One region of the Streptomyces sp. NPDC037271 genome, then DNA from elsewhere that is predicted to be linked to it. Evidence: riboswitches for the same ligand, from Rfam matches in the RefSeq annotation. Region 1 holds a riboswitch; the other holds the start of a gene.
The links. A riboswitch is a leader RNA that binds a small molecule or an ion and turns the genes downstream of it on or off. The one in region 1 is predicted to bind cyclic di-AMP.

Region 1 (3,426 bases):
CCGTCCTTGTAGAACTCGGACGCGGCGACGTCGAGCGCGAGGGCGATCTGCTCGCCGGGGGTGTAGCCGGCTTCCTTGATGGCCTCGAGGATGAGGTCGAGGGCCTCGCGGTTGGAGCCGAGGTTCGGGGCGAAGCCGCCCTCGTCGCCGAGGCCGGTGGCCAGGCCCTTGCTCTTCAGGACCTTCTTCAGGGTGTGGTAGACCTCGGCGCCCCAGCGCAGGGCCTCGGAGAAGGACTCCGCGCCGATCGGGGCGATCATGAACTCCTGGATGTCCACGTTCGAGTCGGCGTGCGACCCGCCGTTCAGGATGTTCATCATCGGCACCGGCAGCAGGTGCGCGTTGGGGCCGCCCAGGTAGCGGAAGAGCGGCAGGTCGCTGGCCTCGGAGGCGGCGTGGGCGACGGCGAGCGAGACGCCGAGGATGGCGTTGGCGCCGAGCGAGCCCTTGTTGTCGGTGGCGTCCAGGTCGAACATCGCCTGGTCGATCAGGCGCTGCTCGGTGGCGTCGTAGCCGACGAGCTCCGGGCCGATCTGCTCGATGACGGCCAGGACGGCCTTCTCGACGCCCTTGCCCAGGTAACGGTTGGAGTCGCCGTCACGGAGTTCGATGGCCTCGAAGGCGCCGGTGGAGGCGCCGGACGGAACGGCGGCACGACCCGTGCTGCCGTCGTCGAGGCCGACCTCGACCTCGACCGTGGGGTTGCCTCGGGAGTCCAGGATTTCCCGGGCTACGACGACGTCGATGGACGGCACGAGCATCTCCTTCTTCAATGTGACGCTTCGGTGTGACGCGCGGGTCCACAGGACCGCAGCGGCTCTGCGGGACCGAGCCTAACCGGCTCCGGGCGATCGGCCAGCCGATGGCCCACCCGCTGGACAGAACCGAGAGTAAATTGTTTCCGAACGGAACAAAGACGTTTCCGCAAACCCGGCCGGATTCGGGGGCGGGAACGGAGCCGGGATCAGGGCGGGAACGGAGTGCGGGGTCAGGGCGGGAACGGAGTGCGGGGTCAGGGTGGAACGGAGTGCGGGGTCAGGGCATGAAAATCCCGCTCCGGCGCGTACGGGGGAACACGCGCCGGAGCGGGAGCAAGGGGAGCTGCTGCCTACTTCAGGTGCAGCTGCTGGCCCGGGTAGATCAGGTCGGCGTCGTCGACGATGTCGTCGTTCAGCTTGAACAGCTCGGCCCAGCCGCCCTCGACGTCGTGCTCCTGGGCGATCGAGCTGAGGGTGTCGCCCGTGACCACCTTGTACTCGCCGTCGCCCTTCTCGACCTTCTTGCCGGTCGGGGTGGTGACGGTCTTCTCGGCGGCCGGACGCTCGGCGGAGCGGGAGGCCTTCTGCTCGGCGGAGCGGTCGGCGCCGGAGCCGCCGCCCTGGCTCTGCGCGCTCTCGGAGCTGCCGGAGTTCTGGGAGGAGCCGGAGCCCTGGGAGGAGCCGCTGTCCTGGCTCTCACCGGAGCCGCCGCCGGTGTACGCGGCGTTCGACAGGCCGGTGCCGCAGACCGGCCAGGCGCCCTTGCCCTGGCCCGCGAGCACCTTCTCGGCGATCTCGATCTGCTGCGCCTTGCTGGCCTGGTCCGCGGTCGCGGCGTACTGCGTGCCGCCGTAGCCGGCCCAGGTGGAGGCGGAGAACTGCAGGCCGCCGTAGTAGCCGTTGCCGGTGTTGATGGACCAGTTGCCGCCGGACTCGCACTGGGCGACGGCGTCCCACTCGGACGCGGTGGCGGCGGAGGCGTTGCCGGCCGCCATCAGCGGGGCGGCGACGGCGGCACCGGTGACACCGGCGACGGCGATGACACGGGTGGCCTTGGACGGACGGCGGTGCTTGCCCTTGCCGGAAAACAGCATGGTTGATCCCCTCACCGACGCCTGCGAGGTGAGCTGTCGGGTTCGGGCCGGTTGAGTTGCCCGGCCGGGTTCCTCGCGGAACTCGGCTCCACCCCTAGCCGCTCCGGTTCAACTGCCCCGGTGCGGCACTTACCTTGGGTCCCCCGCTCCTGCCTTCGGCGCTTGACGCGACGACTGTTCCCGGACGGCCGCTGGCAGGATTAGGCGTTGCGGCAGCCGGGGCCCGCGATGACGGGCGGTCATGACCGTAGTCACGCGCTCCGCGGATTTACAAAGACGATCACGGCTTCTGAGACCTATCTCTCACGAGATCCAAAACGGACATACGATCTCTAACCGTGACGCGAACTCCCCCTACTTTTCGCCCGATTCGCCCGCGACCGTGAGCGTCTGACCGGGCAGGATGTGGTCGGGGTCGGCACCGACGACCTCCTTGTTGCCGGCGTAGAGCGAACGCCAGCCGCCGTCCAGCTCAAGAGAGTCGGCGATGCCCCACAGGCTGTCGCCGGAACGCACGGTGTACGAGCCGTCCACGGCCTGGCGCGCGTCACCCTCACCGCGCGAGGCGTGCCGCCCCGACGACTCGCCCGTACGGCCGTCCACCGCCCCCTCGTCGGCACTGCCGCCCCGGTGCCGGCCCGCGCCGGACTCCTCCGTGTCGGTGAGGGCCGAAGAGCCGTCACTCCGCCCCGGCTTGTCCGATTCGCCGGCTTCCTGGGAGGTCGTGGGTGAAGCGCCGGTGTTCTGCGGTTCACCGCTCTCCGTGGACCCGGAGCCGGGGGACGTGTCGGACTTGGTCGAATCGTCCCCGCTGTCCGACGAAGGGTCAGCGGAGGGCGAGGAGGACGAGGAAGGGGACGAGGGAGAGGAAGGAACCGAAGGGGACGCCTCGGACGTGGGATCCGCCGGCTCCGTCGAACCGGACGAGCCGGACGCACCGGACGAGCCGGTCGAGCCGGACGCACCCGAGAGTCCGGGAAGGCCCGACGGCTCTTCCGAGGTGTCCGATCCCTCCGACGAGCCGTCACCCGCCGCACCCGAGCCACCGCCGGCGGACGCCGAGTCGTCACCCAGGCCCGCGAGCAGACCGCACGTCGGCCAGGCGGCGATGCCCTGGTCCGCGTGTATCTTCTCGGCGACTCTCACCTGCTGGGAGCGGCTGGCCTGGTCGGCGCTGGGCGCGTACTCCATGCCGCCGTACTGCTCCCAGGCGTCCTGGGACAGCTGGAGGCCGCCGTAGTACCCGTTGCCACTGTTCTGGCTCCAGGCGCCGCCGGTCTCGCACTCGGCGACCCGGTCCCAGCTCGCCCCGTCGGCCGCGTGGGCGCCGGTGGCGCCGAGGAGCGGGATCGCGATGGCGGAGCCGGTCACTCCGGCGGCGACGACCAGGGCGGGAGCCTGGCGGGGGCGGCGGTGACGACCGTTCCCGGAGAGCATGCGACGACCTTTCACGAGACAACGGGGACCGCGCGACGGGTGGTGCTCGGGGCGCCACGCTGAATCGTGAACGTATAGGCAGATGATCGCTTGTCACAAGTTCATGCCGCGTAGATCACGTGAAGATCACAGAGTTG
Region 2 (3,426 bases), on a different contig from region 1:
GCGTGCGACGCGGCCGACGTGGCTCTCACCGTCCTGGGCGGCGGCGAGTCGTCCCGCCTGTACAACCGGCTCGTGCGCCGCGACCGCACGGCCGTCGCCGCCGGGTTCGGTCTGCTGCGGCTCGCCGGAGCACCCTCCCTGGGGTGGCTGGACGTGAAGACGTCCGGTGACGTCGAGGTGCCGGTCATCGAGTCCGCCATCGACGAGGAGCTCGCCCGGTTCGCGGAGGAGGGGCCCACGCCGGAGGAGATGGAGCGCGCCCAGGCCCAGTTGGAGCGCGAGTGGCTGGACCGCCTGGGTACGGTCGCGGGCCGCGCCGACGAACTGTGCCGGTACGCCGTCCTCTTCGGCGACCCGCAGCTCGCCCTCACCGCCGTGCAGCGAGTGCTCGAGGTGACGGCAGAGGAGGTCCAGGAGGTCGCCAAGGCACGCCTGCGTCCCGACAACCGCGCGGTGCTCGTCTACGAGCCCACGGCCCCCGCCGACGCCGACGACAACGCCGACGACAACGACGCCGACACGAACGCCACCGACGAGAACGAGGAGGCGGCCAAGTGACCGAGCTCGCCACCATGGAATTCCACCCTCAGCCGCAGGCCGGCGAGCCCAAGCCGTGGGCGTTCCCGGCCCCGGAGCGCGGCAGTCTCGACAACGGCCTGACGGTGCTGCGCTGCCACCGCCCCGGCCAGCAGGTCGTCGCTGTCGAGGTCAATCTGGACGCACCCCTGGACGCCGAACCGGCCGGCCTCGACGGCCTCGCCACGATCATGGCGCGCGCCTTCTCCGAGGGCACCGACAAGCACTCCGCCGAGGAGTTCGCCGCCGAGCTGGAGCGCTGCGGCGCCACCCTCGACGCACACGCCGACCACCCCGGCGTCCGGCTGAGCCTGGAAGTGCCCGTCTCGCGTCTCGCCAAGGCCCTCGGCCTGGTCGCCGACGCCCTCCGGGCGCCCGCGTTCGCGGACAGCGAAGTCGAGCGGCTGGTCCGCAACCGGCTCGACGAGATCCCGCACGAGCTGGCCAACCCGGCACGCCGCGCGGCCAAGGAGCTCTACAAGGAGCTGTTCCCGGCCGGGACGCGCATGTCGCGCCCGCGTCAGGGCACCGAGGAGACGGTCGCGCGCATCGACTCCGCGGCCGTACGCGCCTTCTACGAGAAGCACGTCCGGCCCGCCACGGCCACCGCGGTGGTCGTCGGCGACTTCACCGGCGTCGACCTCGACGCGCTGCTCGGTGACACGCTGGGCGCGTGGACCGGCTCCGCCGCCGAGCCGCGTCCCGTGCCGCCGGTGACCGCCGACGACAGGGGCCGGGTCGTCATCGTGAACCGCCCCGGAGCCGTCCAGACGCAGCTGCTGATCGGTCGCACCGGCTCCGACCGGCACGACCGCGTGTGGCCCGCCCAGGTGCTCGGCGCCTACTGCCTCGGCGGCACCCTCACCTCGCGCCTGGACCGCGTCCTGCGCGAGGAGAAGGGCTACACCTACGGCGTGCGGTCGTTCGCACAGGTCCTGCGTTCCGCGCCCGACGGCACGGGCGCCGCCCTGCTGGCCATCAGCGGCTCCGTCGACACCCCCAACACGGGTCCCGCGCTGGAGGACCTGTGGACGGTGCTGCGGAAGGTCGCGGAGGGCGGGCTCACCGACGCCGAGCGCGACGTCGCCGTGCAGAACCTGGTCGGTGTGGCGCCGCTGAAGTACGAGACGGCTGCGGCCGTGGCGAGCACGCTGGCCGACCAGGTCGAACAGCACCTGCCGGACGACTACCAGGCCACGCTCTACCGCCAACTCGCCGTCACGGGAACCGTGGAGGCCACGGCGGCGGTCGTGAACGCCTTCCCGGTGGACCGTCTGGTGACGGTCCTCGTCGGCGACGCGGCGCAGATCAAGGAGCCCGTCGAGGCCCTCGGCATCGGTGAAGTGACCGTCGTGGCGGCCGAGTAGCGGCACGCGCGCGGGGCGGCCCTGGTGACCACAGTGTCACCAGGGCCGCCTTTTGTCCGAATTGCGGGGCTGACTGACCGTCTGCCCTGTGGCGTGCGCTACAAAACGCCTGTTGCGTTTGAGGATTGAAGACACCCCGTTTAGCGTCGTCCGGGCTGTTCGTCAGGCAGTGCGCCGCACCCGCGGCACCGGACAGCCATCGCCGAGTCCCCGTACGGCGCGAGCCAGGGGAGCCGGGGACCCATCGCAGTCCCTGGGGTGAATCGGACGCCCGCGCGTGCAGCGAGGGGGTCCGTAGGAGACCTTCCTGCTCCGAACCCGTCAGCTAACCCGGTAGGCGAGAGGGAAGGAAAGGACCAGCCTCCACATGGCGTTCACGCGCGCCACCGGCAAGCACCGCCGACCCAGCCGGATGCACCGCACCACCGCCCACGCGGCGGGCGTCGCGGCCCTCGCCACCACCGGTGTCGTCGGCACCCTCGCCGCTCCGGCGCTCGCCGCCGAGTCCGAGGCGGAGCAGAGCGGACTCACCCCGGTCGTCACCATCGGCGACGCCGTGGCCGACGAGATCGACGCCCAGGCCACCGCGCAGAAGCGGGCCGCGCTGGACGCCGCCGCCCGTGAGGCGGCCCAGGAGGCCGCACGCGAGCGGGCCGCCGAGGCGGCCGAGGAGGCACGCGAGGCCAAGGAGCGCGCCGCGCGCGAGGCGGAGCGCGAGCGCCTCAACACCTTCGTGTCGCCGATCACCGCCTCCTACGTCTCCACCGCCTACCAGGCCGGCAGCTCCCTGTGGTCCTCGGGCAGCCACACCGGCATCGACTTCCACGCCGCGAGCGGCACCTCCGTGCACGCGGTCGGCGTCGGCACCGTCGTCGAGGCCGGCTGGGGCGGGGCGTACGGCAACCAGGTCGTGATCAGGATGCACGACGGCACGTACACGCAGTACGGCCACCTGTCCTCCATCGGCGTCTCGGTCGGCCAGGCGGTCGCCCCCGGTCAGCAGATCGGTCTCTCCGGCGCCACCGGCAACGTCACCGGAGCCCACCTGCACTTCGAAGCCCGTACGAGCCCCGAGTACGGCTCGGACATGGACCCCGTCGCCTATCTCCGCTCCCACGGTGTGAACATCTGACGGCGGACGGCACGGCACTCGAACGCCCCGGCTCCCGAGCCGGGGCGTTCGCATTTCCACGGGTGACCCAGGCGTCGCCGCTGTCCAAAAGATGACCAGGAAATCCGCCCCGCCGTCGGAATATCCGCCCGGCTGGCCTAGAGTCACTGCTCACGCGTCAATCGTCGACGTTTCACGGGGATCAAGGCGGAGGTCGGGCATGCGTATTCCGGCGCACTCGGTGTGCACGGCGATCCGGGACGACATCGTCGCCGGCGTCCACGGGCGCGGCAGTCGGCTCACCGAGGAACTGCTCGCCCGCCGTTACGGAGTCTCCCGCGTCCCGGTCCGTGAGGCCCTGCGCACGCTGGA

Region 2: linked by a shared signal. The riboswitch ahead of ACZ7G3_RS12990 (M23 family metallopeptidase) and the one ahead of ACZ7G3_RS16625 (transglycosylase family protein) in region 1 are both predicted to bind cyclic di-AMP.

The regions. Positions count from the first base shown of each region.
Region 1 covers NZ_JBVJVN010000008.1:100,509-103,934, forward strand. Annotated here, with positions in the region: gene eno (phosphopyruvate hydratase) at 1-755, opposite strand, end outside; gene ACZ7G3_RS16625 (transglycosylase family protein) at 1,109-1,852, opposite strand; cyclic di-AMP (ydaO/yuaA leader) riboswitch at 1,856-2,023, opposite strand; gene ACZ7G3_RS16630 (transglycosylase family protein) at 2,207-3,289, opposite strand.
Region 2 covers NZ_JBVJVN010000005.1:298,005-301,430, reverse strand. Annotated here, with positions in the region: gene ACZ7G3_RS13000 (M16 family metallopeptidase) at 1-558, shown strand, start outside; gene ACZ7G3_RS12995 (M16 family metallopeptidase) at 555-1,943, shown strand; cyclic di-AMP (ydaO/yuaA leader) riboswitch at 2,134-2,298, shown strand; gene ACZ7G3_RS12990 (M23 family metallopeptidase) at 2,311-3,075, shown strand; gene ACZ7G3_RS12985 (GntR family transcriptional regulator) at 3,275-3,426, shown strand, end outside.